4 regions of the Vreelandella sp. ssv genome follow, and region 4 is predicted to be linked to each of the others. Evidence: predicted binding sites of a transcription regulator. Region 4 holds the regulator's gene; each other region holds the start of a gene.
The links. Region 4 encodes sigma-54, which starts transcription at its own class of promoters, with help from an activator protein. Its sites were predicted from a motif close to TGGCACNNNNNTTGCTNT; they were not measured.
Positions count from the first base shown of each region.

Region 1 (7,244 bases), 300 kb from region 4:
GAGATCTTCCAGGCGGCGATCAAGTAATGGCGAAATCTCACGATCCAGCTCCGTTTTAAAGCGCACGGTATTGTGAAGCAGCTCGTGAAACAGCGCTTTATCGGCGATTTCCATCACCTTTACCCAGTTTTCGTGGTCTTCCAGGTCATCATCAGCTACCTGACTACGAAACTCGGCTTCAATGGTAGTGATGGATTTACCCGTCATATGCCATTGATAAAGCCCCTGCACGGTTAACTCACGCGCCGCATGGCGGCCCTGCTGAGCGGCAGAGGGTTTACGCTCGCTCATTGGTTATCTCCTAATGGCAGCGCGCGTAGCAGTGAGACCATTTCCATGGCGGCCATGGCAGCTTCGGTGCCTTTGTTGCCAGCCTTGGTGCCCGCACGCTCAATCGCTTGCTCGATCGTCTCAACGGTCAACACGCCGTTAGCGACCGGGGTATCAAATTCAAGCTGCAGGTGATTAATCGCCGTGTTGCAGCCGCCCGCCACGTACTCGAAGTGAGGCGTTCCGCCGCGGATAACCGCACCCAGAGCGATGACGGCATCCGGTTTCATGACTTTTAAAACGCGCTTAACCGCTAGCGGTAGTTCCCAGGCACCCGGCACGTGAACAATGTGGATATGCTCGGCGTCTACGCCGTGACGCGTCAAACTGTCCACCGCGCCTTCCACCAGACTATCCACCACGTGATGGTTAAAACGGCCTACCACGATGACGTAATGGCCATCGACATCAACAAACGTACCTTCAACTTGAGTGAGGGAGTGCATCAATTTATTCCTGCTGATTAGTCCGGCTGGATTAGTCCTTCTGGATTAGTCCTGCTGAAAGGTTGGCTCATCCACCGTGTCATTCGGTCCTAAACGCTCAACGACTTCGAGATCAAAGCCGGAGAGCGCGGAGAATTTCCACGGTGAACTAAGTAGTCGCATTTTCCCCACGCCTAAATAGCGCAGAATTTGCGAGCCGGTGCCGATCGTTAAATAGTTGCCCGCGCCGTCAGAATCACTGGTACGCGGCTGACGAACACGATCCAAAAAGATATCTAGCTGATCTTTTAAATCTTGGTGCGGCCGACCATCATCGATCAACACAAACACCCCTGACTCAGAGCTGGCGATCTCTTCAAGGGCCCGGTGGGCATCCCAGCGGCATTGCTCACCTTTCATCAAACCCATCACATCGCGCAACGTATCGGTGAGATGCACGCGAACGGTGGTAGAGGCCTCTGGCGTCGGCTGGCCATGCACTAACGCCAAATGGTGAGCGCCCTGAATACGATCACGGAACACATGGAGTGTCAGCTCACCGTGGGAGGTCATCACCGTTGAAGCTTCCAGGTGATCAATCGTCTGCTCGTTGACGATGCGGTAGTGAATCAAATCCGCAATGGTACCCATTTTAATGCCGTGCTCTTGAGCAAACACTTCAAGCTCTGGGCGGCGCGCCATACTGCCATCATCATTCATGATCTCGCAGATCACACCGCTGGGGTCACACCCAGCCAGCGCTGCCAAATCACACGCCGCTTCGGTATGTCCCGCGCGGCGCAGCACGCCACCTGGCTCTGCCATCAAGGGAAAAATATGCCCTGGCTGAACGATATCAGAGGGCTTGGCATGGGGCGCCACCGCCGCTTGAACGGTGCGTGCGCGGTCTGCCGCTGAAATACCGGTGGTCACACCTTCGGTAGCTTCAATCGAGAGGGTAAATTTGGTGCCAAAACCGGAACCATTATCGCGCACCATTAGCGGCAAATTAAGCTGCTCGCAGCGGGCGCGGGTCATCGGCATACAGATAAGACCACGGGCGAAACGGGCCATGAAGTTGATATGTTCGGCCTGCACTTTTTCGGCGGCCATGATGATATCACCTTCGTTTTCGCGATCCTCATCGTCCATGAGAATCACCATTTTACCCTGCCGGATATCTTCCACCAGCTCGGCGATAGGGGCTAAGCCTCTAGAGGAGGAGTGCGCCATGGAATCTCCAAAAGTTGTCGCATAACGTTGTCGCAAAGAAGCTGTTGCGCCAGCTTGTAACGTAAAGTCGTCACGGAAAAGTTGTCACGTTAGCTGCGATTTCGCGCGTCAGGGTACCTTGCTCTCGCCTGTTGCGCTAGTCACCTGAGGGGAGGCGATAATGCGCCAATCACGCCCCACCGCCCGCATATCATGAATCGTTAAACGACGCTGATCCGCCATACGCGAGAGCCCTGGCAGTGCAAACAGGGGCCGCGCTTCTCCCCCTAGCAATGTAGGAGCGACAAACAGCTGCAGCTCGTCGACTAGCTCTGCATCGAGCATAGCCCCCGCCAGGGTCGCGCCGGTCTCTACCAGCAACTCATTAACGTGTTCGTTTTCGGCTAACCACTTCAACATCACGGCTAAATCAATTCGGCCATCACGCCCGGCGGGTAGCACCTGCACTTCTGCACCGGCCTGCGTTAATCGAGCACGCTTTTCAGCTGCGTGGGCTGGCGTCGTAATGATCAGGGTACGCCCCGGCTCACGTAAACAGGCCGCTGCCAGCGGTAAACGTAGCCGGGTATCTAAAATCACCCGCAGAGGCTGGCGGTGTAAGACCTCATCGACATTACCAAGCTGTAGCTGTTCTGCTCGCAAGGTCAGTCGTGAATCATCCATTATAATCGATTCGACGCCGCTCAATATGGCGCTGGAGCGCGCTCGCAGCCGCTGCACTTGAGTACGTGCTTCTGGGCCGGTAATCCATTGCGATTCACCTGACCCCATGGCAGTACGGCCGTCTAAACTCATCGCCATTTTCAAACGCACAAAGGGGCGCTGCAGGGTCATACGGGCAATAAACCCCAGGTTCAACGCACGCGCTTCACTCTCAAGCAACCCCACTGCGACCTCGATACCGGCTTCTTCAAGTAATTTTATACCGCTGCCGCTAACACAAGGATTAGGATCCACCATGGCGACAACCACGCGCGCGACCTTGGCAAGCGTTAGCGCCTGCGCACAAGGACCGGTACGCCCCGTGTGCGAGCAAGGTTCCAGGGTGACATAAGCGGTCGCGCCGTGGGCCTGATCACCGGCGGCGTTCAAGGCGTGGACTTCCGCATGGGGTTCACCGGCACGCAGGTGATAGCCTTCACCCACAATTTGCTCATCACGCACAATCACACAGCCAACCCGAGGGTTAGGATCAGTGGTGTAGAGTCCTTTTTGCGCCAGCTTTAGCGCCCGCGCCATATAACGGTGATCGGCTTGGCTAAACAGACCACTCATTTTAGCGGCTCGCTGCCGTGACCAGGCCTAGAAGTGGGCTCTTGAGAAAGCCGGTCAATCTCAGCACGAAACTCGTCCAAATCCTGAAACTTGCGATACACCGAGGCAAAGCGGATGTAAGCCACATGATCCAGGGTTTTAAGCGCCTGCATGACCGACTCACCGATATCACGGGCATTGATCTCACGGTCACCCCGCGCCCTCAACGTTTGACGGATACGCTCAACCGCGGCTTCAATGGCCTCAGCGCTGACCGGCCGCTTTTCCAGCGCGCGCAGCATGCCTGCCCTTAATTTGGCTTCATGAAAGCTCTCGCGGGAGCCGTCAGACTTCACCACACGAGGCATCACTAATTCAGCGGTTTCATAGGTGGTGAAGCGCTCCTGGCAGCTCGCACACTGGCGACGACGGCGCACTTGGTCACCATCGGCTACCAACCGTGAATCGGTCACTCTAGTATCGTTCGCACCACAAAATGGGCAATGCATGGCGGTCAACCTGTTGTCAGCTCGTGTCGGCGTACTGCACGAGTAAGCTTGTTATAACCTGTCAATGTGTATGCTATTAATGGCGTTTAAAGCGCTAGCAGCTGTCGCAAGCTAATGACGCTTAGCACTTAAACGCGGTATCAACCACGTATTGTAACGATTTGGCACACAAGCTGCAGTGTTTGTGGCAGATTGTTTATTTGGAGCCAACCATGCCCCCCTTTGAACAGACCGTTCACGACACATTTTCAAATACCGTTCATGACTATCTCAGCCACCTTTATGGGCCCCGGGCGGGGGAAGTGCAGCGCCGCTTAAACCAACGCCTAGAGTACTTTCAATCGCTCGCACCATTTTCACCCACCCTCAACGCTGCTAATTCAAAAAACGCACCTTCATGGAGCGAAAAAGATCAGTGGGTGATCAGCTATGGCGATTCCATTATAGAGGAAGGCGTGCCCCCACTGGCAGTCCTTAGCGATTTCCTCCAATCACGGCTGGGCGAACGCATCAGTGGCATCCATGTGCTGCCCTTCTTCCCGTGGAGCAGCGATGACGGTTTCTCGGTAATCCACTACCGGGAAGTCAACAGCGATCTCGGCGACTGGTCACATATTCGCGAACTCGCCAGCCATTACGATTTGATGGCCGATTTAGTGCTTAACCACGTTTCCAGGGAATCGCTCTGGTTTGTGGATTACCTGAGCGGCAGCCTGCCTGGGCGCGACTACTTTATTGAAGTCGATCCAGATACCGATGTCTCTCAGGTGGTGCGCCCACGCAGTAGCCCACTGCTGGTTCCCGTTTCCACCCGCCGCGGCACCCGCTACCTATGGGCAACTTTCTCCGAAGACCAGCTAGACCTGAACTTTGAAAACCCAGATGTACTGCTGGAGTTTGTGGGTATTTTGTTGTTCTACCTGGAGCAAGGCACGCGGATTGTGCGCTTGGATGCGGTGGCCTTTTTGTGGAAGCGGTTAGGCACCTCCTGCATTCATCTACCGGAAACCCATACCGTGGTGCGGCTGCTGCGGGCGATTGTGGATCATGTGGCCCCGGGCACCCTGTTAATCACTGAAACCAATGTACCTCATCAGGAAAACATCAGTTATTTCGGTTTAAACCGGCTACCCGCGGGAACGCCCGACGAAGCCCATATGGTGTATCAATTTGCCCTACCCCCACTGCTCTTGCACACCCTTACCCGTGGCGAAGCGAGCACTCTGCAAACTTGGCTTGCCAGTCTTCCTGTGCTGCCCGAGCAGTGTACTTACCTGAACTTTACTGCCAGTCACGACGGCATTGGCGTGCGCCCTTTGGAAGGTTTATTGCCTGATCACGAGCGGGATGCCCTGCTGGAGCTGATGCACAAATTCGGCGGTTTTGTCAGCATGCGTAGCAACCCCGATGCCAGCGATACACCCTATGAGATCAATATCACCTGGTTTGAAGCCATGCGCGGCACCCGACGAGGGCCCGACCCATGGCAAATTGCACGCTTTTTATGCAGCCAGGCGATCATGCTGAGCTTGCAAGGCATACCCGCTCTCTATATCCACACGCTAACGGGCACGCTCAATGACGTAGAAGGTGTTGAGCGCAGCGGGCGGCTACGCTCGATCAACCGTCGGCGCTGGCAGCGTAGTGAGCTAGACCTGCTGTTAGACAGCCCGTCAACGCCCACCCACGATGTTTTCCATGCGTTAAACCGACTATTAGACCAGCGCCGTCAGGAACCCTGCTTCCACCCCAATGCCGCCCAGCGGGTGCTGGTCTCTGAACCAGAACTGCTGGCAGTCGAGCGCGGCCCACTGCACGATGGTCGCCGTTTATTGGCGCTGTATAACGTCACTGATCTGCCGCTCCCCTTAGAAAGCGTGGGTGACGCAGTTACCCAGGCACTTGAAAAACACGCTTGGCAAGCGCTGGATCCTGGCAATCCCTGGAGCGCCGACGGCGCGCTACCGCCTTATGCAGTGCGCTGGTTGGTAGCTGACCGCTAATACCATTTCGCTAATACCATTTCGCTAATACCATTGAGAAAACTAAAGTTTCAAAAAGCCGTAAGTTTCAAAAACCGTATGCTTCAAAAAAGGCAAGTTGCGACATATCGCCCTAGGTATAAAGCGCTTAACCCCTAAATAATGTCGTGCTGCGATAATGCCAGCACGACATTATTCCAAGGTTTCTTACTCTTATTCAAACAAGGCGCTGCCATGCACTTAACACACCCTCCTGTTATCAGCGGTTTTCTCTTGCTGACAGGATTGTTCGGCCTCTCTGCGAGCTATGCTGATGAGTTGCCCGCCCCTATCCAGGCACTTGCCAATCAAGGATTGGAAATTCACGGCCAATTCGATGCACCCGGCAGGTTGCGCGGCTACGGCGCCAGTGTTCAGGGCCAGGACATGGCGATTTACCTAACACCCGATGGTGAGCACGCCGTGGTGGGCACACTAATGGATAGTGAAGGTAACGACCTTACCGAAGCGCAGCTGGATGAGCATGTACGTGCACCGCTAGAGGCACAAACATGGCAGCTGCTAAGTGAAAGCCACTGGGTTCAAGATGGCGACGTTGATGCTCCCCAGGTGATTTACACCTTCACGGATGCCAACTGCCCCTACTGCCGCCAGCTTTGGCAAGACGTACGCCCCTGGGTAGAAGCAGGTGAAGTACAGTTACGCCATATCATGGTAGGTATCTTAGCACCTGACAGCCCTGGAAAAGCAGCCGCTATTCTCGGCGCCGACGATCCAGCGGCAGCACTACATGCCCATGAAAGTGGTCAGGAAGGCATCGAAGCCAGCGCACAACCCCGCGAAATTGAAGAGCAGGTGTACGCAAATAACCAGCTGTTCGAAGAGTTAGGACTGTATGCCACTCCCACCAGTGTCTTTCAGCGGGAAGCAGAGAACGGCAACATCCGCATCGATCGTATCCAGGGGCTACCCAGCGATGAGCGACTGATTGACATGATGGGCAGCGAAGCACCATAGGTGATGTGGGAGGTCGCAAAAAAAACGACCTCCCACCCTATACCGTCCGTTAACTGCTTACTCTTCGGACAGGTTTTCAAACCGCGGCATGCCGACATTCCAGGGCTTGATATCGCCTTTATCCCCAAAGTTGTCGTGGTCACCGAGCACATGACCGTCGTGTTCGCGCGTTTGGCCATACAGTGAGCGGTTATGGAAGGTCGGGCCAAAGCGCTCAGCAGTCTCGGCGACATCACCCGTGTAGCGGGGGTCTTGGGGGCGCTCTTGGCTGTTTATGTAGTAAGCAATATCCCAGGCGTCTTGATCACTCAGTGAACGCGGCTGGCCAAGCGGCATATTTTGGTAAATAAAACCCGCCATGGTTTCTACCCGCACGATGCCTGCTCCCCAATTATTAGAGCCATCGCCCCAGGGGGCAGGAAATACGTATTCGCCGTTTTCATAGTGGCCCGCGCCATCGGACTGATGGCATATCGAACAGTTTTCCTGATAGG
Region 1 is NZ_CM182545.1:1,216,149-1,223,392, reverse strand. Features, by position in the region: gene nusB (transcription antitermination factor NusB) at 1-291, opposite strand, end outside; gene ribH (6,7-dimethyl-8-ribityllumazine synthase) at 288-776, opposite strand; gene ribBA (bifunctional 3,4-dihydroxy-2-butanone-4-phosphate synthase/GTP cyclohydrolase II) at 822-1,988, opposite strand; gene ribD (bifunctional diaminohydroxyphosphoribosylaminopyrimidine deaminase/5-amino-6-(5-phosphoribosylamino)uracil reductase RibD) at 2,097-3,263, opposite strand; gene nrdR (transcriptional regulator NrdR) at 3,260-3,751, opposite strand; gene AC5TBW_RS05670 (sugar phosphorylase) at 3,964-5,754, shown strand; gene dsbG (thiol:disulfide interchange protein DsbG) at 5,968-6,750, shown strand; gene AC5TBW_RS05660 (c-type cytochrome) at 6,808-7,244, opposite strand, start outside.
Region 1: a site for sigma-54 is predicted at 3,914-3,931, ahead of AC5TBW_RS05670 (sugar phosphorylase). Genes of this name have one in related genera too.

Region 2 (7,244 bases), 1.8 Mb from region 4:
TTGTCTATCAGGGGAGTGGTCTTCTAACGTTCGCGGCGTGCAGTCTCACAATAAGAAGCCTACGCAACAACATCACACAACAACACTGATACGCGGAGAACGCCATGATCCTCAAGCCTGCCTTTAAATATATCACCCTGCTGGCCCTTCCACTGGCGGCTGTTACCGCCTTCTCTAGCACTGCCGCGGCCTTCGAGCCGGAGGGCAAGGTGGAATGTATCGCTCCTTCCGATCCAGGCGGCGGCTGGGACTTTACCTGCCGCAGCGTGGGTAATGTCATGCAGGAGCTTGATCTCGTACCGGCGAATGTACAAACCATCAATATGGCTGGCGCTGGTGGCGGTGTGGCGTTTGCCCATACTGTAAGCAAACGCGCCGGTGACGACCATCTGCTGGTCGCGGCGTCCACGGCGACTACGACTCGCCTGGCTCAAGGACAGTTCCCGGGGCTGACCGCCGATCAGGTCAATTGGATCGGTGCTCTAGGGGCGGATTACGGGATTATCGCCGTCGCCGCTGATTCCGAGATCGATGACCTGAATGAATTGATGGACTCACTTAAGGAAGACCCGCGTAGCGTCAAGTTCGCCGGCGGTAGCGCTAAGGGTGGTTGGGATCATCTTAAAGTGTTGATTGCCGCTCAGGCAGCCGATGTCGAGAATCTTCCGCGCATTGCCTACCTTTCGTACAACAATGGTGGTGAAGCGTTAACCCAGGTGATCGGCGGGCACGTAGACGCCTTCACCGGTGATATCACCGAAGCCCAAGGGTTTATGGAGTCTGGCGACTTGCGCGTCCTAGCGGTGCTCTCCGAAGAGCGCCTACCGGGTGACCTGTCTGATATCCCCACCGCCCGTGAGCAAGGCATCGACGCCCTTGGCCCCAACTGGCGCGGCTTTTATATGCCTGCGGATGTCTCCGAGGAAGCTAAAACGTATTGGACCGATGCCATGGACACTATTTACGAGAGTGAAGAGTGGCAGAATGTCATGGCTCAGAACGGTTTGATGCCTTTCCACATGACTGCTGGTGAGTTTGAAGAGTTTGTACTCAACCAGATCAGTGACATTGAACAGCTTTCTAAAGATATTGGATTGATTCAGTAATGACATTCAATGACCGCATCTTTGGGGTCTTGATGATCGTCCTGGCCGTCGCGTACGGCTGGGCCGCGACTCAGTTCCCGGAGCCGTTTGGTGGGGCCGAAGCCGTCGGCCCTGACACTTTTCCGAAATTGCTGGCGGTGGTGCTGGCCATTTCCAGCATTTATCTGATCGTACGCCCTGACCCCGACAACGCCTGGCCTTGGAGCCGTACCGGTATCGAGTTAATCATCGCCGTAGTGGTACTGATCTTTTACGCCATGCTGCTTCAGCCGTTGGGCTTCGTCATTAGCACCACGTTGGCGGTGGGGACGCTTTGCTGGCGCATGGGGGCTCGCCCGCTCAATGCTTACATTACCGGGGCAGTGTCGGGCGTGGTGGTGTACTTTCTGTTCAGTTTTGCACTTGATCTCGCCTTGCCGCTGGGTCTGCTGTCATTCCTGGAGGTGAACTGATGGAAACTCTAGGTTATCTGATGGATGGTTTTGGTGTTGCTTTGCAGCCCCACAACCTGATGTTTGCCCTGCTAGGTGCTTTCCTCGGTACCTTAATCGGCGCCTTGCCGGGGTTAGGTCCTGCCAATGGTGTGGCCATCCTGATTCCGCTGGCGTTCAGTTTGGGGCTCGCGCCCGAAACCGCTCTGATTATGCTGACGTCAGTGTATGCCGGGGCCATGTACGGCGGTCGTATTTCGTCGATTCTGTTGAATATTCCTGGCGATGAACCGGCCATGATGACCTGTCTTGACGGTTATCCGATGGCCCAGAAAGGCAAGGCTTCCGAGGCGTTGGCGATCTCTGCGGTGGCATCTTTCATCGGTAGTCTAGTCGCCACTGTTGGTTTGATCCTGCTGGCGCCACTGTTGGCTAATTTTGCCCTGACATTCGGCCCGGCAGAATATTTTGCGCTCTTCCTGCTGGCGTTCGCTACCTTGGGCGGTATCACCGGCAAAAACCCTGTCAAAACGGTGGTTGCCGCCTGCATTGGTCTCATGATTGCCACTGTGGGTATCGACAATACCGGCGTCCAGCGCTACACCTTCGGCGTCCTTGAGCTCTTTGAAGGTGTTGACTTCATCATCGCTATCGTCGGCCTGTTTGCCATTTCCGAGCTGCTGTTCTTCATTGAAGAGCGTGCCGGTGGTGGTAAGGAGAAGATGAAGGTCAACAAGCTATCACTCTCCTGGAAGGATATCCGCGAAATTCTACCCACCAGTTTCCGCGGTGGGGTGTTGGGGTTTATCGCCGGGGTATTACCAGGTGCCGGTGCTTCGTTGGGTAGTTTCATCAGCTATACCCTTGAAAAGCGCGTGCTGGGCAAGAAAGGTTATTTTGGGCAAGGTGATCCACGCGGCGTGGCGGCCCCAGAAGCTGGCAACAATGGTGCGTCCAGCGGCGCTTTGGTACCCATGTTGACGCTCGGCGTGCCGGGTAGCGGTACCACCGCGGTGCTGCTGGCACTCTTGATCTCGTTGAATATCACACCAGGACCGCTGATGTTCACCCAGAATGCCGACATCGTCTGGGGTGTGATCGCGGCACTATTGATCGGTAACTTTTTGCTGCTGATCCTCAACATTCCATTGGTGGGCATTTTCGTCAAACTGCTATCCGTGCCACCGATGTACCTGCTGCCGATCGTCACAATGGTTGCCTTCGTAGGTATCTACTCGATCAGTAACACCATCTTTGACCTGTACTTCATGGTGGCATTTGGGGTGGGCGGTTACGTGCTGCGCAAGCTGGAGATTCCACTGGTGCCGGTGATTCTTGGCTTGTTGCTGGGGCCTGAGATGGAGAAGAACCTACGTCATGCCATGGATATCTCCGATGGCGACTGGATGATTCTTTGGGATAGCGGTTTGGCTATCGGCCTTTGGGTCTTTGCAGGGTTGGGTTTGATCTTGCCTTATATCGTGGGGCCCCTCCTGCGTCGTGGGATGAAGGGAACGTCACCCTCGTCTGGCACACCTGAAAGTGATTGATACTCACAGAGCTCAATCTTAAGCAACGGGGCGCTGACGAAAGTCAGCGCCCCGTTTTTATAGGATTAGAAGAAACCAAGGCTCCTTAGTGGTGACGGCTGATGTGTAACTGGTCAGTAAGTATTGGGTTTCTAAATTGTATATGACTAAACCAAGTGCCTAGTTGGTGCAGTGAATCTAATTGGTGCATTAAAGAAGTGCTTAAAGGGTGGTTTGCCGCATCTTCTTGGTGCAGGAGGCAGGGTTTGGGGTTTTCCAAATATTACTAAGTGATTGATTAACTACTTGTAAACCAACGTTGTGCCAATCTGGCGCATCCCTTGCAAGAGCTATTGGCTAGTGGACGTATTGGGAAGTCAACACGCGCTTCCCAAATGCGAAGCCAATAAACAAGCCCCACCGATAAGGGGTGCAAGGAGGTTCAAGTGACCACATTGCAACACAATACTCATACTCGCTCGACGCTCTCTTACCAAAAACAAGCGCGCTCAAGCCGCTCAGCTGGCCGTTTCGCGACGGCCCTACTTGCTGCCGCCATTATGGGTGCCAGCGCCCAGGCCGTCGCCCAAGACGATGACCCGATCAAAGTCGGTATCCTGCACTCACTTTCCGGCACCATGGCGATCAGCGAAACCGTCCTCAAAGACACCGTCGAGATGCTGATCGAACAGCAGAACGAAGCCGGTGGTTTGTTGGGTCGCCAGTTGGAAGCCGTCGTCGTTGACCCGGCGTCTAACTGGCCGCTGTTTGCCGAACGCGCTCGCGAGCTGTTGGCGCAAGAAGAAGTCGACGTGATTTTCGGCAACTGGACCTCAGTTTCACGTAAAGCGGTGCTGCCGGTAGTCGAAGAACTCAACGGCCTGCTGTTCTACCCGGTGCAGTATGAAGGCGAAGAGTCCTCTGAAAACGTCTTCTACACCGGCGCCGCACCAAACCAACAGGCGATCCCGGCGGTTGAATACCTGATCAACGAAGTGGGTATCGAGCGCTTTGCGCTGGTCGGTACCGACTATGTCTATCCGCGCACCACCAACCGCATCCTCGAAGCGTTCCTCAAGGATGAACACGGCATCGCGGAAGAGGACATCATGGTCAACTACACGCCGTTTGGTCACTCCGATTGGCAGAACATCGTGGCGGAAATTCGCCGTTTTGGCGAAGAGGGTAAACCCACGGCGGTGATCTCGACGGTTAACGGCGACGCCAACGTGCCGTTTTATACCGAGCTCTCTAACCAGGGCATCGACGCTGCCGATATTCCGGTTATCGCCTTCTCTGTGGGTGAGCAGGAACTGACCGGTATTGATACCGGGCCGCTGGTGGGTCACTTGGCTGCCTGGAACTACTTCATGAGCGTCGATAACGACGACAACTACGACTTTATCGATGCCTGGATCGACTACACCGGCGACGATATGGCCGTCACCAATGACCCGATGGAAGCGCACTACATTGGCTTCAACATGTGGGCCGAAGCCGTTCGCAAAGCGGGCACGACAGATGTCGATGCGGTGAAAGACGCTATTATCGGCGTGACCGTGCCTAACCTCTCCGGCGGCTATGCAGCCATGATGCCCAACCACCACATCACCAAGCCGGTGCTGATTGGTGAGATTCAGGACAACGGCCAGTTCGATATCGTTTGGCAGACGCCGTCTACCGTGGCGGGCGACGCCTGGTCTGACTACCTGCCTGGTTCGCGTGACCTGATTGCCGATTGGCGCAAGCCGATGGAGTGCGGCAACTTCAACGTCGTGAACGGCTCGTGCGGTGGCAGCACCGCAGCAGAAGAAGCCGAAGCGGCACTCGCTGAGTAAACCTGAGTAAGTACCTTACCCTTCGCCACCCGGGCGCATAGCGTCGATAGTTAAGGGGTGGCGAAGGAGCACGCTATCTTTCCCTTTCTGATAACCAAAGGAAGAACCCCATGAGGCGTTTCCTTTCCTTGGCGCTGCTCTGCTTTCTGCTGTTGGGTATGACGCTCACCGCACAGGCACAATCAACAGACACCGCCAGCAGTTCCACGAATGATGAGGCCGCGCTCGAACTATTAGAAGCGCTGGACGTTGAATCCTATACCGCCAAAGGCGAAGCCATCACCGCTATTTTACAAAGCGATGACGAGCGCGCCCGTGACTGGCTGCAGGCCTTGCTGGATGGCCGCCTACAGCGCACCGAAGACGGCCGCTTTGTACTGGTACTGGAGAACCGTGGTCGCGACTGGCCGGTGGCCGATGTATTGACCGGCGAAGCGCTGGGCGAGATGTCTCGTCGGGATCTGGAGCGTATCGGCATTAACAACAACCTGCGTAATCAACTGCGCAGTGCCATTGCGGTCGTTGACCTCTACTCGCCCAACGTGGAACGCCGCCGCACCTCGGCCGAGCGCCTGTTAGGTGAAGTAGATGCTGAGCTGGTGCCGACCCTTGACGACTTGATTGCGCAGGAAGAGGACGAGCAGGTGCGCTATCGCCTGACCCAGGCGGTGGCGATTTATCGCGCTGAAGCGGGTGAAATGGCCGGGGTCGAAGCGCTGGACGGCAGCCTGCATCCGCGTTCCCGCGTGGCGTTAAGCCGGGCAGCCAATAGCGATGATCCCGTTGTCGCCAACGCCGCTGCCGCTTCCCTGGCGGGTATCGAGCAGCAGCTCAAACTCAATCGCGGCCTGGAAACCCTCTATTTCGGCTTGAGCCTTGGTTCGGTGCTGGTGCTAGCCGCCATTGGCCTGGCGATCACCTTCGGGGTCATGGGCGTCATCAACATGGCCCACGGCGAGCTGATGATGCTGGGCGCCTACACCACCTGGGCGATGCAGCAACTATTGCCCGGCCAGCCGGGTTTGGCGCTGATTCTATCGATTCCCGCCGGCTTTATGGTTGCCGCACTGGCAGGTGTGGCGATTGAGCGCGGCGTTATCCAGTTTCTTAAAGGCCGCCCGCTGGAAACCTTGCTGGCGACCTTTGGTATTAGCCTGATTCTGCAGCAGCTGGTGCGCACGGTGATTTCACCGCTCAATCGTACTGTCATTACCCCCGATTGGATGAGCGGCTCATTGGTGGTCAACGATGCGCTGTCGCTGACGCTCAACCGGATGTACGTGCTCGGCTTTGCGCTGGTGGTGTTTGCAGGCCTGATGCTGATCATGCGCCGCACCCGGCTGGGGCTTGAAGTGCGAGCCGTGACCCAGAACCGCGCCATGGCGCGCTCCATGGGCATTCGTGCCACCCGCGTGGATATTATGACCTTTGCGCTGGGTTCGGGCGTGGCTGGGCTTGCCGGTGTTGCACTCTCCCAGCTCACTAACGTCGGCCCTAACCTGGGGCAGAACTACATCATCGACTCCTTCATGGTGGTGGTGTTCGGCGGCGTGGGCAACCTGTGGGGCACATTGGTCGCCGGGCTATCGCTAGGGGTCATCAATCAGGTACTGGAACCCTGGGCAGGCGCGGTACTGGCCAAAATCATCGTGCTGGTCTTTATCATCCTATTCATTCAGAAACGCCCGCGTGGACTCTTCCCGCAGAAGGGCCGGGCTGCGGAGGGCTAAACGATGTCATTAACGACCGAATCATCGACGAATTTTTGGCTAACACGCCCGTTCAGCGAACGCTCGACGCAGATATTTCTCGGCGTGCTGGTGGCCGCGCTGGCACTGGTGACGCTGCTTCACGTGGCGGTGCCGCCGGAAAACCCGCTTCATATTGGCGCCTATACGGTCAACCTGTTCGGTAAATACCTAAGCTACGCGCTGCTGGCGATGGCGGTGGATCTGGTGTGGGGCTATCTGGGTATTTTAAGCCTGGGCCACGGCGCGTTTTTTGCCATTGGCGGTTACGCCATGGGCATGTATTTGATGCGTCAAATTGGCGATCGCGGCACCTACGGCCACCCAGTACTGCCCGACTTTATGGTGTTTCTGAACTGGGACAGTCTGCCGTGGTTCTGGCACGGCTTTGATATGGCCTGGTTCGCCTTTGTCATGGTGTTGCTGGCGCCGGGGTTGCTGGCGTTAGTTTTTGGCTTCTTGGCGTTCCGCTCGCGGGTTACCGGGGTGTATCTGTCGATCATTACCCAGGCGCTGACCTTTGCCTTGATGCTGGCTTTCTTCCGCAATGAGATGGGCTTCGGCGGCAATAACGGCCTGACCGATTTCCGTG
Region 2 is NZ_CM182545.1:3,987,164-3,994,407, reverse strand. Features, by position in the region: gene AC5TBW_RS18245 (Bug family tripartite tricarboxylate transporter substrate binding protein) at 105-1,106, shown strand; gene AC5TBW_RS18240 (tripartite tricarboxylate transporter TctB family protein) at 1,106-1,558, shown strand; gene AC5TBW_RS18235 (tripartite tricarboxylate transporter permease) at 1,558-3,087, shown strand; gene urtA (urea ABC transporter substrate-binding protein) at 3,513-4,904, shown strand; gene urtB (urea ABC transporter permease subunit UrtB) at 5,015-6,634, shown strand; gene urtC (urea ABC transporter permease subunit UrtC) at 6,638-7,244, shown strand, end outside.
Region 2: a site for sigma-54 is predicted at 3,397-3,414, ahead of urtA (urea ABC transporter substrate-binding protein). Genes of this name have one in related genera too.

Region 3 (7,244 bases), 2.1 Mb from region 4:
CCGTGAACCCTCAGGCAGTGCCATGTCACCAATGGCAATATCTTCACCCGTTTGACGTACATGTTGGCCGTGTTTGAGAAGCTCAGGAGACTCAATGATCACATGCGCAGGCTTATCATCTAACGGTTCGCGCAACTGTTCACTCATGACCACTGTATCGGTGCCCGGCGGCAAAGGGGCGCCGGTGGTGATGCGTACGCAGTGACCGGCAGGTACTAATTCGCTGCGATACTGCCCGGCCAAGACCTCGCCGGCCAGTGGCCAATGGGTTTGCTTTACTCCAACACCTTCTTTGGGCAAGGCTAGCGCTACGCCGTCCATGGCCGCATTGGTATGTTGCGGCACGTTAATGGAGGCCTGAACGGCTTTGGCCAAACGTCGTCCATGGGCCTGCGCCAGCGGCACCTGTTCGCTGCCCAGCGGGCTTTCAATCAAGGTGGCTAGCGCTTGGCGTGCCTCGTCGACGCTGAGCATCTGCTCGCCAAGATCAAAGCAGGAGAGGGTCATTTCACCTCCTTGCTCGAAGAACCCATTAGTACTTTTTCCAGGTGCAGCTTCTCTTCCTCAGTATTGAGGTTAGCAAAGGCATCAGGGCAGTCCGACATATCAACCTTGCACCAAGCATGGCGTGCGTACCAACGGTCGATCTTACGCTCGCCTTCGGCAAGGGTGACGGCCAAATCATCCGCCAGCGAAGTGCGCAGTAGGGCAACAACCGGGTGCAGTCGTTCGCCATCAAAGGCGACGGCGATATCGTGGTGGCCAATACCTTTGACCATGCGTGCCACTAAATCGTCAGGCAGAGCGGGTGAGTCGCAGGGAGCGACTAGCAACCAGGGTGTTTTTGCCGCGCGTAGGCCGCTATAGATCCCCATCAGCGGGCCTTTAAAGCCGCCTTCGTCGCCGTCCATTACAAGGTCAGCTATGACACGATCGGCGAAAAAGCGGTAGGCATCAGCATTGCGGTTGGCGTTAATCAGCAGCTCGGCCACCTGACCCTCAAAGCGTTTCACCACATGGCCGACCAGCGGCAGGCCAGCGAAAGGTTCAAGCCCTTTGTCGCGGCCGCCCATTCTTCGCCCTTCGCCGCCCGCTAGAATCATGCCGGTGAGTTCGTGAGTGGGGATCATGAGCTTGCCTCTTTGGATGAGCGGGCGTGGGATGGGCGCGGCGGAATAGCGTCTAGCGTTAAACGGTTGTGAGTATTAATGGCCTGAAAGTGGCGCCCTTTTGCACGGGCAATCAGCATGACACCAAAGCGTTCGGCTAGCTCGACACCTTTTTGCGTAACGCCTGAGCGCGAGACCAGCACGCTAATGCCCATTTGCGCCACTTTTAGCACCATTTCAGAGGTCAGCCGCCCCGTGGTGTAAAAAATATCCGCATTAGCGCTGTCAGCCTGTTGTAGCCACTGGCGTCCGGCCAGGGTATCCACCGCATTATGCCGCCCTACGTCTTCAACAAAGTCGAGAACCTCGGTTTGTTGGCACAGCGCGCACCCGTGAACGGCGCCAGCGCTGCGATAAGTCTCGTTGTAGGTGTTAAGGTTTTGCAGCAGTCGATAGAGCGATGATTGTGCCAGTTGAGTGTCGGGCAGCGCCGTGAGTGCGGTTTGATCAAGCAACTTACCAAATACCGTGCCCTGGCCGCAGCCGGTGGTCACCGTACGAGTGCTTAAGCGCGCCTCTAAATCTTCGGGCAAGTGGCGTGTAATTACGACCGCCGCTTCTACTTCCCAATCGACCTGCACCGCTTCTAAATCAGCCGCCGCTATTAGCAGCCCTTGATTGCGCAGATAGCCCACGACCAGTGCCTCTGGGTCGTCGCCTAGCGTCATCAAGGTCACTATCTCACGCTTATTGAGATAAACGGTTAGCGCCCGTTCAGCGGCGATCGCCTGCTGGCGCGCATCACCATACTCATCAACGATACTGATCTCGGTGGTGGCCGGTAAGCGGGCTCGGCTTAACTGAAGAGCGTGCATCCGCAATCCTCGCTACTAAAATAAAATACCTGAGTAAAAAAGTCAGGGTTGACGATGATGGCGCTGGAGATGCTTACTTGTCTACCCATTCAAGCGCTATCCTTAATAAGTAGCATCTTTTCTAAGTGCTATCTCTTCACATGCCATCCCTTCAAGGTCCAGGGTTTATAAATATATGAGTGATAACCTACGCCCAATCAGTATTACCTTGGTGGCTGAGTCAAAGCAGGTTAAGCGTTTTACGCTGACGCAGTGGCGTATTGCTGAATTAACGCTGGGCGATCAGGGTGACATTGTCCTTAACCTGCAACTGTCGATGACTGAACGTGCCGCCTACCGTTTCAATCTAACGTCGGCTACACCACGGCTTTTTGTACGGGCGGGTTTTACCGGGCAAACACCCAAGCCTGATGCGATTACCGCTAGCCAGGACGTTGCGGCCGGTTGGATGGACGGCGAACAGCAGGTGCTGGAAGCGTCGATGCCGATGGCTATTCAGGTATGGATTGAAAGCTATTTAGCCCGACAGGGTGAAGCGCCAGTGGAAATGCGCAAGAAAAAGCGCAAAGGGGCTGGCCGCGCTAAAGACACGCCGAGTAAGGAGCAGCCGCAATGAGCCGCCTAGAGCGATGGTCGCGACTAAAGCGCAATGTACCAAAGGAAGAGGACGCATCGGCAGCGTCATTACCTGCTGAAGAGCCTGTTGATGAACTGGCCGCCGAGCCGAATGCCTCGCCCAATGGAGCAGAGCAGCCGCACCACCATGGCCCTGATGCAACCCAGGCACCGCCAGAACCCGGTAGCCTCGACCACACCTTGCCAGATCCCGATGCGTTAGAAGCGGGCAGCGACTTCAGTGCATTTATGGCGCCAGGCGTCAGCGGCCCTTTGCGTCGGCAAGCATTGAAACGATTGTGGGCCACCGGTAACTATAACGTGCGCGATGGTCTGGATGATTATGATGCCGACTACAATAAACTGTTGAAGCCGATGTCGTCAGAACTCGCCGGTAAGCTGCGACGCTGGACGCATAAAGTGGAGGAAGCGGTCGACAAGCAACTGGATGATGACAGTCAAAGCGAGTCGCAAAATGACATAGCCGTCAGCGAGCAAACAAAGACCGCTGATGACAACCTGGTAGAAAATGCTGCGCTAGACGACCAGTCTGATTATTTATCTGATACTCAGAAGAAAGTATGATGTGGGTTTTTTGTATTTAATAATCAATAGCCTGAGTGTTATTTGGGGCGTCAGCGTTGGTAGCGTTGACGGCAAGAAGGTTGGCAAAATGCTGTGTTACACATAGTCTGAACTTAGATTTAACGCATTGTTATGCCACAATAGTTAATCATTATTACTCAAAAATATAATAAGAATTATTCACTGACCGTGAGAACGCATGAACCAAAGAATCCAACTGGCGTCGATAGATGACCAGCGCAATGCTGAGGCTCGGGAAACGGTACGCCGACGTATCTCGTGGCCTGCTAATTTAACGCCTGCCAATGTGACTTATCACAGCCGTGGTCATGCGCTGTTAATCGGTAACGAAGCCGACATTTACCCAGTAGCTCGCGCGCTTCAAGGGCGCGGTTTGGCGTCGCTTACACTGCTGGTCACTGAGTCCGTGGTCGATAGTCCAGATAACGAAACGGTCGCTCCACTGGGTGCCAACGAACCGCTGGTCAGTCAAACGATAACGCGCGAGCAGCTAAGCAAGCTGCGTATCAATGGTTATCTGGGGGCCTTTAACGTTCAGCTTGATGACGGTGATGTGCCGCTGGATCTTGCCCGCGCACTGATTGAGCGCGATAGTTTTGATCTTATTCTCGATCTGGCCCCGACGACCCACTCCCAGCGCTGGGAACTGCCGCCGCCGGGCTATGTGACCATGCAGTGGCAAGGCCAGAATCAAGATTTAAACCAGCGCAACGAAACCCTCGATAGTTTTGTAGGGCTAGTGGGCGAATTCGACAAACCCCGCTATTTTCAAGTTAACAGTGACCTATGTGCCCACTCAACCAGCGGCAACATTGGGTGTACCCGCTGCCTGGATGTTTGTCCGGCGGATGCCATCTCCAGTGTTAAAGGCCGGATTGAGTCTCGCATAGAGATTGACCCTTACCTCTGCCAAGGCGTAGGGAGTTGCACCAGCGCTTGTCCTACGGGCGCGATTGAATTCCGCTTACCGGAAACGCGCCGCCAGCAGGATACGCTCTCCGCTTGGCTGGCGGCCTATCGTGAAGCCGGTGGCCAGGTGCCAGTCCTTCGCTTTATTACCCACGACTCTCAAGACGCCGAGCGCGCAGCGGGGGCAGTGCCTGCTGGCCACGTGATTGATGCTCCCTTGGAAGAACTGGGAGCGGCGGGCCACGACCAGTGGCTAACTGCCCTGGCTGCGGGTGCCGCTGAAGTGCGTATCCAGCTTCACCCCAATATGCCTGCCCGCTTGAGCAGCTTCTTGACTGATCAAGTTACCCAGGCTCACGCTCTATTAGACGCTTTGGGCCATGATCGTGCTCGCGTAAAGCTGATTGAGATAGCCGATGAAGCCGCTCGGGATGCCCTGCCAGCGCTCACGCCTCTAACGCAGGTGTCGCTAAACCTGCCAGAGCCAGAAAAGCGTGCACGCTTTAACCGTGTGTTGGCACGGCTGGCCGAACTGGGTAACCCTCATAGTGAACGAGTCGCGATGCCAGAAGGCGCAGCATACGGCGCTATTCAGGTAGATAGCGATGCCTGTACGCTATGTCACGCCTGCGTCAGTAATTGCCCAACGCCAGCGCTAAAGTCGGGTGGCAAAACGCCCGCGCTGAGTTTCCTCGAAGCGGACTGCGTGCAGTGCGGCCTGTGCGAGCAGGCCTGTCCGGAAGATGCGATTACCCTACTGCCGGGCTTTTTGGCCACTGAGGCACGGGAAACGCGGCAGATCTGCCACGAAGAGGCCGCCTTTGAGTGCATTAACTGCGGTAAGCCGTTTGCCACTGTCAGCACGGTAGCTACTATTAAAGAGAAGTTGGCCAATCACCCGTACTTTGCCGGTGAGGCTATGATTCGTCTTGAAATGTGTGAAGACTGCCGTGTTAAAGATGTCTGGAAAACAATGATTCGCGATCCCGACGCGCAACTAAAGGTATAAGCCGATGACGGATGCACTGCCCACGCTGAAAGAAGCGGATGCGCTACGCGCCGATATCTACCGGCTGTTTGCCACACTATTGCGCCAAGCGCCGGATATCGAACTGCTGAATTGGCTAGCTGAGCTGGACATTGAGCAAGACGGCAGCCGTTTAGCAGAGTGCTGGCAGGCACTGGCAGAAGTCGCCGCGAGTAATGAAGGCGGCGCTATTTTGGAAAAACTCCAGCGCGCTCACTTTCAGCACTTGGTTGGCGTGATTCAAGGTGACGTGGTGCCCTATGCTTCTTGGTACCGCAATGGCGAATTGATGGAAGCCGCGCTGGTGGCGCTGCGTCAGGATTTGAAGGTGCTCGGCTTTGTGCGCAGTGAACACACCCGTGACCCTGAAGATCACCTGGCTGCACTATGCGAAGTCATGGCAATGCTGATTGACTCAGCCAGTCACGAGCAGGCCTACTTCTTTAGCCAACATTTAGCCCCTTGGGCGGCCAGTTGTTTTGCCGACCTGGGGCAGGTAGACACTGCTTTCTATGCAGCGCTGGGGCAGTTGGGTAGCGCTTTTATGGAGAGTGAGGAGGCTCGCTTGAGTGTTGATGCGGGTCATACGCCGGTGCGTATTGTCGAGCGGTAACGTTGATACAGAACCGGTGATATCGCGCTAAGCTTTTGAGATCCATTTAGTCAGGGCATGGGCGCGAAGGTATTGGATAACAGCAGCAATCTGATTAAAAAGGCCAAAAGCTTTTTATAAAAAGACCTTAGATAAATGGCCCCGCAAAAAAGCATGCAAGAGGAGAGACCCATGCACCAGTCACACAATTCTGAGCGCCGCCGGTTTATGAAAACCGTTGGGTTGGGAGCCGCCGCTGCTGGCGCTGCGGCTGCAGTCGGTCATGTCACTCTGGCACAGGCTGACACTGCCCCAGTGAAAAACGAAAAACAAACGGTTAATTACCGTGAGACTGACCACGTCCGTGCTTATTACGCTTCGCTGCGTGACTGACGGCGGAATGCCAGGAGATTTGCCATGCGTTTAACTCGCAAAACAGACACCCCCAAGGCCTCCGGGCTGGGAATTTCCCGTCGTCAATTCCTTAAGCGCACCGGAGCGGCCACGGGCGGCGTGGCCGCTGTTGGTTTCATGGGCGCGCCGATGATGAAGCGCTCGGAAGCCGCGGACAAAACTCCCGTACTCGACTCGCCGGTAGAGACCAAACGCACCATCTGCTCTCACTGTTCAGTAGGTTGTGGCGTTTATGCGGAAGTTCAAGAGGGTATTTGGACCAAGCAAGAACCGGCTTTTGATCACCCCATCAACCGCGGTGCGCACTGCGCGAAAGGCGCTTCGCTGCGCCAGCACGGCCACTCCACGCGACGCCTCAAGTACCCGATGAAGCTCGTGGCCGGTGAGTGGGAGCGCATGAGCTGGGAAGACGCCGTTAACGAGATCGGCGACAAACTGCTCGAGCTGCGCGAAGAGCACGGCCCGGACAGCGTTTATTGGCTGGGGTCGGCGAAGTTTAACAACGAGCAAGCATATTTAATGCGCAAGCTTGCCTCGCTGTGGGGCACCAACAACACCGATCACCAGGCGCGTATCTGCCACTCAACTACCGTGGCCGGGGTGGCGAATACCTGGGGTTATGGAGCGATGACCAATTCGCTCAACGACATGCATAACAGCAAGTCGATTCTGTTCATTGGCTCCAACCCCAGTGAAGCGCACCCGGTGGCGATGCAGCACATCCTGATCGCTAAGGAGCGCAACAACTGCGACATTATCGTCGCTGACCCTCGCTTTACCCGTACTGCCGCCAAGGCCAACAAATACGTGCGTCTACGTCCCGGTTCGGACGTTGCCTATATTTGGGGCTTGTTGTGGCACATTTTTGAAAATGGCTGGGAAGATAACGAGTACATCAATCAGCGTGTTTACGGTATGGATGAAGTGCGCGCCGAAGTCGCCAACTTCCCGCCCAGCGTTGTAGAAGAAGTCACCGGCGTTCCCGAAGCCGAGATGTACGATGTCGCCAAGCGCCTCTCCGACAACCGGCCTGGCTGTGTGGTCTGGTGTATGGGCGGTACCCAGCACACTACTGGTAACAACAATACCCGCGCTTA
Region 3 is NZ_CM182545.1:3,681,957-3,689,200, reverse strand. Features, by position in the region: gene moeA (molybdopterin molybdotransferase MoeA) at 1-507, opposite strand, end outside; gene mobA (molybdenum cofactor guanylyltransferase MobA) at 504-1,130, opposite strand; gene AC5TBW_RS16800 (formate dehydrogenase accessory sulfurtransferase FdhD) at 1,127-1,984, opposite strand; gene AC5TBW_RS16795 (DUF3305 domain-containing protein) at 2,160-2,600, shown strand; gene AC5TBW_RS16790 (DUF3306 domain-containing protein) at 2,597-3,184, shown strand; gene AC5TBW_RS16785 (4Fe-4S dicluster domain-containing protein) at 3,384-5,123, shown strand; gene AC5TBW_RS16780 (TorD/DmsD family molecular chaperone) at 5,128-5,754, shown strand; gene AC5TBW_RS16775 (twin-arginine translocation signal domain-containing protein) at 5,926-6,126, shown strand; gene AC5TBW_RS16770 (molybdopterin-dependent oxidoreductase) at 6,151-7,244, shown strand, end outside.
Region 3: a site for sigma-54 is predicted at 2,043-2,060, ahead of AC5TBW_RS16795 (DUF3305 domain-containing protein). Genes of this name have one in related genera too.

Region 4 (7,244 bases):
TGGGGATAATGGCAGCGTCATGCAGTCGCTTAAAACCCCGCGCCTTATTCATACTCCTCAGCGAAGTGAAACCTGGACTGAAGAGCCTGAAGCAATCCTGTATGACAGCGAAGACCGGCAGTGGATGGCAAGCGCCGATGTAGGCACCCTTAACACCTCGACTCAGACCCTGCTGATGTCAGGCTCCGCTCGCCTGATCGCACCGGATGAAGGTTGGCAGCTAGACACTGAGCTCCTGCATTATGATGGGCTCAGCCAGCATGCGTGGAGTGAAACACCGGTACTGCTGCAACAACCGCCCCAGACAATGAGCGCTACACGCATGGACGTGTGGCTTAACGATAGCCAGGTGCGCTTAACTGACAACGTGCGTGGTACACATCCCCCGGCCACACAACCTTAAGAGGAGTTGCCATGAAAGCATTTATCTATACCGCCCTTTTCGCACTCGCGGTGCCGCTATCGGCCATGGCTCAAGACAGCCAAGCCCCTATAGAAGTTGAAGCCGACCGTTTAGACCTTGACCAGCGAGCCGGTACTGCTGTCTACAGCGGCGATGTCAATATTCGCCAAGGCGAAATGCAATTACGCGGCGAGCGGGTAGAAATTGAACGTAATGAGGCAGGCGAACTCTCGCGCGCAACCTCCACCGGTGAGCGCGCCTATCTGCGCCATCAAGCCGAAGGGCAAGAAGGTCCTACGGAAGGCTGGGCGAGACGCATTATTTACCACGTCGCTGAACGCCGCGTTGAGCTGATCGACCATGCTGAATTAATTCAACAAAACGACACCTTTACCGGCGGTCGCCTTGAGTATTTTATCGATCGAGAAGTGATTCAGGCGCGCTCTGACGTTGACGGTAGCGAGCCCCAGCGCATCCGCATGACTCTTCAGCCGGAACAATAGGGAGCCAAGCCGTGGCAACAGCAGACACCGCCTCGATTCGAACCCTTTATGCCCACCATTTGGCGAAAAGCTACAAGCGCCGCCGAGTGGTTAAAGACATCAACTTAGAGATCTCCCAAGGCAGCATTGTGGGATTGCTCGGCCCTAATGGCGCGGGCAAAACCACTTCCTTTTATATGATTGTTGGGCTCGTGAAATCCGATGCTGGCAAGGTGAGTATCGACGACCTGGATTTAACTCGCGCCCCAATGCATGAACGGGCTGCGGCGGGTATCGGCTACCTTCCACAAGAGGCGTCTATTTTTCGTAAATTATCGGTCGCCGATAATATTATGGCGATACTCGAAACTCGCAAAAAGCTCAGCCGCAGCGAACGCGAGCAGCGCCTGGAGGCGCTACTTGAAGACTTTCACATTACCCATATACGCGACAACCTCGGCATGAGCCTTTCGGGTGGCGAGCGTAGACGTGTGGAAATTGCGCGTTCGTTAGCCACCGAGCCCGCCTTTATTTTACTGGATGAGCCCTTTGCTGGTGTTGATCCAATTTCGGTAGGTGAGATCAAAACCATTATCCGGGCGCTAAAACAGCGCCATATTGGCGTGCTCATCACCGACCACAACGTACGTGACACTCTCGATATCTGTGATATCGCCTATATAGTGGGAGATGGACAGATCATCGCCAGCGGATCTCCTGACTCGATCCTGACCAATCAAAAAGTAAGAGACGTTTATTTGGGTGCTGACTTCCGTCTCTAAGCTTATTTTTCTCGTCTAATTAGTGCTCTACAACAACTTTACTACCAATGGCATGCTTATTGCACTTGCACCTGGGACCTACTCGCACTAGGGTGGAGCATTCTGATTAACGAGTGGTTCTCAGATGGTCATGAAAGCTTCTCTTCAACTGCGTATCGGCACCCAGCTGACCATGACACCTCAGTTGCAGCAGGCTATAGCCCTGTTACAGCTATCAACGCTGGACCTTCGTCAAGAAATTCAACAGGCCTTAGATGCCAACCCCATGCTCGAGCAAGAGGATGAATTTGGCGAACAGGCAGTCAGCGAGCCCAAAGAGGAAGAGTGGTCAGAGAGCATTCCTACCGAGCTATCGGTAGATAGTGACTGGTCTGATACCTACCAAGACATGGGTAGCTATAGCGGCACCAGTGGTGAAGGCCCTGATTTTGAGCGCCAAGCGGCCGGACAGAGCCTTCATGGGCACCTGCTTTGGCAGCTCGCCATGACCGATTTTGGCGCTCGAGAGCAGCTTATCGCGGAAAGTTTAATCGACGCGCTAGATGCTAACGGCTATTTAACCCAGCCGCTCAATGACATTCGTGAAGGGCTTCGCGCGCAGGGGATTGATGGACTTAGCCAGCGTGAAGTGGAAACGATCCTGCTTAAGCTGCAGCAGTTCGAGCCAACGGGGATATTCGCCCGTGACCTGCGCGAATGTCTGATGCTGCAGCTGGCCGCCCTTCCCGATGACACATCTCTTCTGGTTCCTGCTCGCCGCTTAGTCCGCCAGTTTCTTGAATCGCTAGGCAAAGATGATATGCGCCTGCTGAAACGTCGCCTGGGGCTTGATGATGACCAGCTAGCGGATGTCATCCTACTCATTCGAAGCCTTGATCCACGTCCCGGTAGCGCCTATGGCGATACCGACGATAACTATGTAACGCCTGACCTTATCGTGCGCCATGATCACGAAGGGTGGCATTTGGAACTCAACCCAGAAGCATTGCCGAAGCTGCGCATCCAGCCTGACTATGCGAGCTTGATAAAGCGCGCTGACAAAAGCCAGGACAACCAGTTTTTAAAAGAGCATTTACAGGAAGCCCGCTGGCTTATTAAGAGCCTTTCCAGCCGCAACGACACGCTGCTGCGCGTTGGTCGTGAAATTATTACCCGTCAAATTGGCTTTTTAGAGTATGGCGAAGAAGCCATGAAACCGCTCATTTTAGCCGATATTGCGGAGGCCGTGGAAATGCACGAGTCGACTATTTCGCGGGTCACCACGCAAAAATATATCCATACACCGCGCGGCGTGTTTGAACTCAAATACTTTTTCTCAAGCCAAGTCAGCAGCCAGGATGGCGACAGCCACTCCAGCACTGCGATCCGCGCTAGGCTCAAGAAGTTGATTCAAGAGGAGCCGCCCGGCAAGCCCCTTTCGGACAGCCGGTTGGTCACACTCTTAGAAGAGGGCGGTATCCAGGTAGCGCGCCGTACAGTGGCAAAATATCGTGAAGCCATGGGCATTCCCTCATCTAGTGAACGACGTCGTTTGCGTTAAGATCGGTACACATTGCAGCGAAACTCTCGACAAGGGCTTTGCAACGCGGCAAAAAGGGTTACAATCGAAGTACAGTCCGATGGATAAGGAGAACGTCAATGCAAGTAAATATCACTGGTCATCACGTAGATCTGACTGACGCCTTGCGTGACTATGTCAACGAAAAGCTTGAACGTGTAGAGCGCCATTACGACAATATAACCACGGTGCAAGTCACCTTATCTGTGGAGAAAGAGCGCCAGCAGGCTGCCTGTACACTGCATGCAGCAGGTGCAGATTTACATGCAGAAGCCTTAGACAGTGATATGTACGCCGCGATTGACGCATTAGCGGACAAAATTGATCGCCAACTAGTTAAACATAAGGAAAAAGCACAAGCTCGCGCCCAAGGCGCAGGCGTGCGTTAATTCAATGACGTTGGAAACCATACTCCCCCCGGAACGCGTCCTTTTCGACGTCCCCGGGGGCAGCAAAAAAAGGGTGCTGGAGTTTTTCAGCACCTTTATTGCCCAAAACACCCCCAGCCTGGACAGCCAAGAAGTGTTTAGCCGCTTAATCGGCCGCGAGCGCTTAGGCAGTACAGGTATTGGAAATGGCGTGGCTATTCCTCATGCGCGTAGCCCTCACTGTTCGGCCCCCATTGCTGGTTTTTTAAAGCTTTCAGAAGCAATTGATTTTGACGCTATCGACGGCGACCCCGTTGATCTGGTGTTTGTGTTGCTGGTACCAGAAGAGGCTGATGACACACACCTCTCTCTATTAGGCCAAGTAGCCACCATCATGAACGATGCGGATACGCGCCAGAAGCTGCGTAAAGCAGCCAGCCAGCGCGAACTACTTGAGTTGCTTACTGCTAAAATTCGTGAGCAAACAACGCCTTAAAAACCTAAACTTGCTATGCGGTAGAATATGGCAGGCTAGTTTTCGCTCACCACCCTCAACGCAGCTTGATCAAAGCAAAGAGAGACTCTATGCAACTTGTGATCATTAGCGGCCGCTCTGGGTCAGGTAAATCTATCGCCTTACAAGCGCTTGAAGATCTTGGCTACTATGCGATTGATAACCTCCCCGCCATGCTGCTGGGAGCATTGGTGGACGAAATACGCGATCAGGGTGAACGCGCTCATTTGGCAGTCAGTATTGATGCCCGCAACTTGCCGGGTGCCTTAGAGCGACTACCGTCGTTATTAGCGGAGTTGCGCCAGCGTAAAATTGATTTTCAAGTCATCTACCTGACTACCGATGCACGCATACTGCTTGAGCGTTATTCGGCTACAAGGCGGCGCCATCCGTTAACTCGCGATAGCGAAATGACGCTAGAAGAAGCAATTAATAAAGAAGAAGAAACGCTGCACGATATCCGCGACCTGGCCGATTTATTGATCGACACTTCACGGCTTTCGGTACACGATTTGCGCCGCCGCATTACCGACCAAGTAGCCCATCAGCATCGCGATAAGTTAACACTAACCCTTGAATCCTTCGGTTATAAACGTGGCGTGCCGCTGGATGCTGACTTGGTTTTCGACGTGCGTTGCTTACCCAATCCTTATTGGGATCCAACGCTACGCCAATTTACAGGCCGTGACGCCAACATAGTGGCCTTCTTGAGCGGTTACCCCATCGTAGATGCCATGAGTAACGATATTCAGGCTTGGCTTGAACGTTGGTTGCCCGCTTACCAAGATAGTCAGCGCAGCTACATGACTATCGCGATTGGCTGTACTGGCGGACAACACCGTTCGGTTTATATGGTTGAACAATTAGCAGAGAGGCTTGCGCCTAGTATGGGTGAAGTTCAACTGCGCCATCGCGAGCTAGGGTTGCATTACACATTAAGTGAACAGCCCGCCACTCCCTTGGTCTGCGCACCCCAAACCGATGATGAGCAGCAAGAGACCTCTTGAGCGCTACTACCCATTAATGACACCACTCGGCGAAAAGGAACCAGGGTGCCAGAAAGAATACTTACACTCACCAATCAACGTGGGCTTCACGCTCGCGCGGCTACAAAATTGGTTAAGTGCGGCCAACAGTTCACGGCTACGATACGTGTTCAGAAACAGCAACAGATTGCTGACGCCGCCAACATCATGTCACTATTGATGCTCGCCGCACCTTGCGGTACCGAGCTAACCATCAACGCCGAAGGCGATGACGCCGAACAGGCGCTTGACGCTATTCAAGCACTGTTCGACGCCCGTTTTGAGGAAGATCAGTAGCTTTTAGTCGCCCGCCACGGTCATGGCATCAACCAACCAGCTACCCGTGTGAACACTGCCACGGGTATCGGTGTCATCGCCAATTCCCACTAGCCCAGCAAACATCCGCTCAAGATTACCCGCAATGGTGAACTCTTCAATGGGGTACTGTACCTTGCCGTTTTCAACCCAAAAACCTGCTGCACCGCGGGAGTAGTCACCGGTCACGCCGTTGACACCCTGCCCCATCAGTTCCGTCACCCAAATACCGCGCCCCATTGCCTGCAGCAGGCTCGCGCGCGATTGCAGCGGTGCCGCTATGCGCACGTTGCGCGCCCCACCGGCATTGCCAGTCGTTTGCATCTTCAGCCGACGCGCGCTGTAGGAGGAGAGCATATAGCTAGCGATGCTCCCCTGATCGATAAACCGATTATTGCGGGTTTGCACGCCCTCGCCATCAAACGGCGAACTCGCTGTAGCACCGACCTCCATTGGCCGCTCTTCAAGACTAAACCAATCGGGAAACAGCGGCGTTCCAAGCCGATCACATAGGAACGAGGCTTGGCGGTATAAAGCACCACCGGCTAAACCGCTCAGTAAATGACCAATCAGACCACTGGATAGTGAGGGGTCAAAGAGCACCGGAAAGGTGCCCGTGGGAGGACGTTTAGCGCCTAGTCTGCGCAGCGTACGCGCGGCGGCCTCACGGCCCACCTCAGCGGGGTCGCGCAGTGCCTTGGGATCACGTGCCGAGGTATAGTCGTAGTCGCGCTGCATACCGGTCGCATCTTGGGCAATCAGCATGCAGGACAGTGAATGGCTACTGCCCTTTTGAGTCCCTAAAAAGCCGTGGCTATTGGCATAAACACGCACCCCTTCACCACTCGAGAGTGAAGCACCGTCCGACTGGGAGATGCCTTCAACATCACGACCTGCCTGCTCACAGGCAAGCGCTAGCTCAATTGCTTCATCGGTTGTAAGTGCCCAGGGGTAATGCACTTTTAGATCAGGCAGCTCGGTGGCCATGAGGGACGCATCGGCCAGCCCTGCGGCAGGATCTTCGCCAGTGTAACGAGCAATCGCCAGGGCTTTTTCCACAGCAGCCTGAATCGAAGCACTGCTGGCATCCGTCGATGACGCACTTCCTTTACGTTGTCCTACGTAAAGCGTCACGGCGATGCCCTGATCACGGGATAACTCAACCGTTTCAACTTCACCCTGGCGAACGCTAACACCGACTCCCTGATCGACGCTTGCGCCTACTTCGGCAGCATCCGCGCCCAAGCGTTTAGCCAACGCTAGCGCCTCTTCGGCACGCGCGGTCAATAACGCCTGCTGGGCGGATGCATCAAATGCTTGTGCCATATAGCCTCCTTTCTCAACCGAATGTCTCTCAACCGAAGTCTTTCAAGAGAGTGTCCATCGGCGAATCAATGTTGTACTCGCAGCTGGTATAATGCCGCAACGAATCTTGTCTGTGAGTCACACTATGCGTAAGCAACGTCCCGATCCAGTAGAAGTAGAAGAGCAGGAAGAACGCCCAAGCAAGTCGCAACTCAAACGCGAAATGCATGCCTTACAGGCACTTGGGGAAACGTTGATCGCCATGCGACCAGCGGAACGCGCCCGCTTTCCCCTTTCTGACGATATGCTGCGCGCTATCGAGGAAACCTCGCGCATTCGTTCTCATGAAGGCCGCCGCCGCCACATGCAATACGTGGGCAAACTTATCCGTAAAGAGGATCTCACCGCCATTCAAGGTGTGTTCGACTCCATCGATCAGGAGCAGGAACAGCGCGACCATGCGTTTCACCGACTCGAAAAATGGCGGGAACG
Region 4 is NZ_CM182545.1:1,518,515-1,525,758, reverse strand. Features, by position in the region: gene lptC (LPS export ABC transporter periplasmic protein LptC) at 1-403, shown strand, start outside; gene lptA (lipopolysaccharide transport periplasmic protein LptA) at 415-906, shown strand; gene lptB (LPS export ABC transporter ATP-binding protein) at 918-1,667, shown strand; gene AC5TBW_RS06940 (RNA polymerase factor sigma-54) at 1,792-3,207, shown strand; gene hpf (ribosome hibernation-promoting factor, HPF/YfiA family) at 3,306-3,614, shown strand; gene AC5TBW_RS06930 (PTS sugar transporter subunit IIA) at 3,619-4,089, shown strand; gene rapZ (RNase adapter RapZ) at 4,179-5,114, shown strand; gene AC5TBW_RS06920 (HPr family phosphocarrier protein) at 5,160-5,429, shown strand; gene pmbA (metalloprotease PmbA) at 5,433-6,773, opposite strand; gene yjgA (ribosome biogenesis factor YjgA) at 6,898-7,244, shown strand, end outside.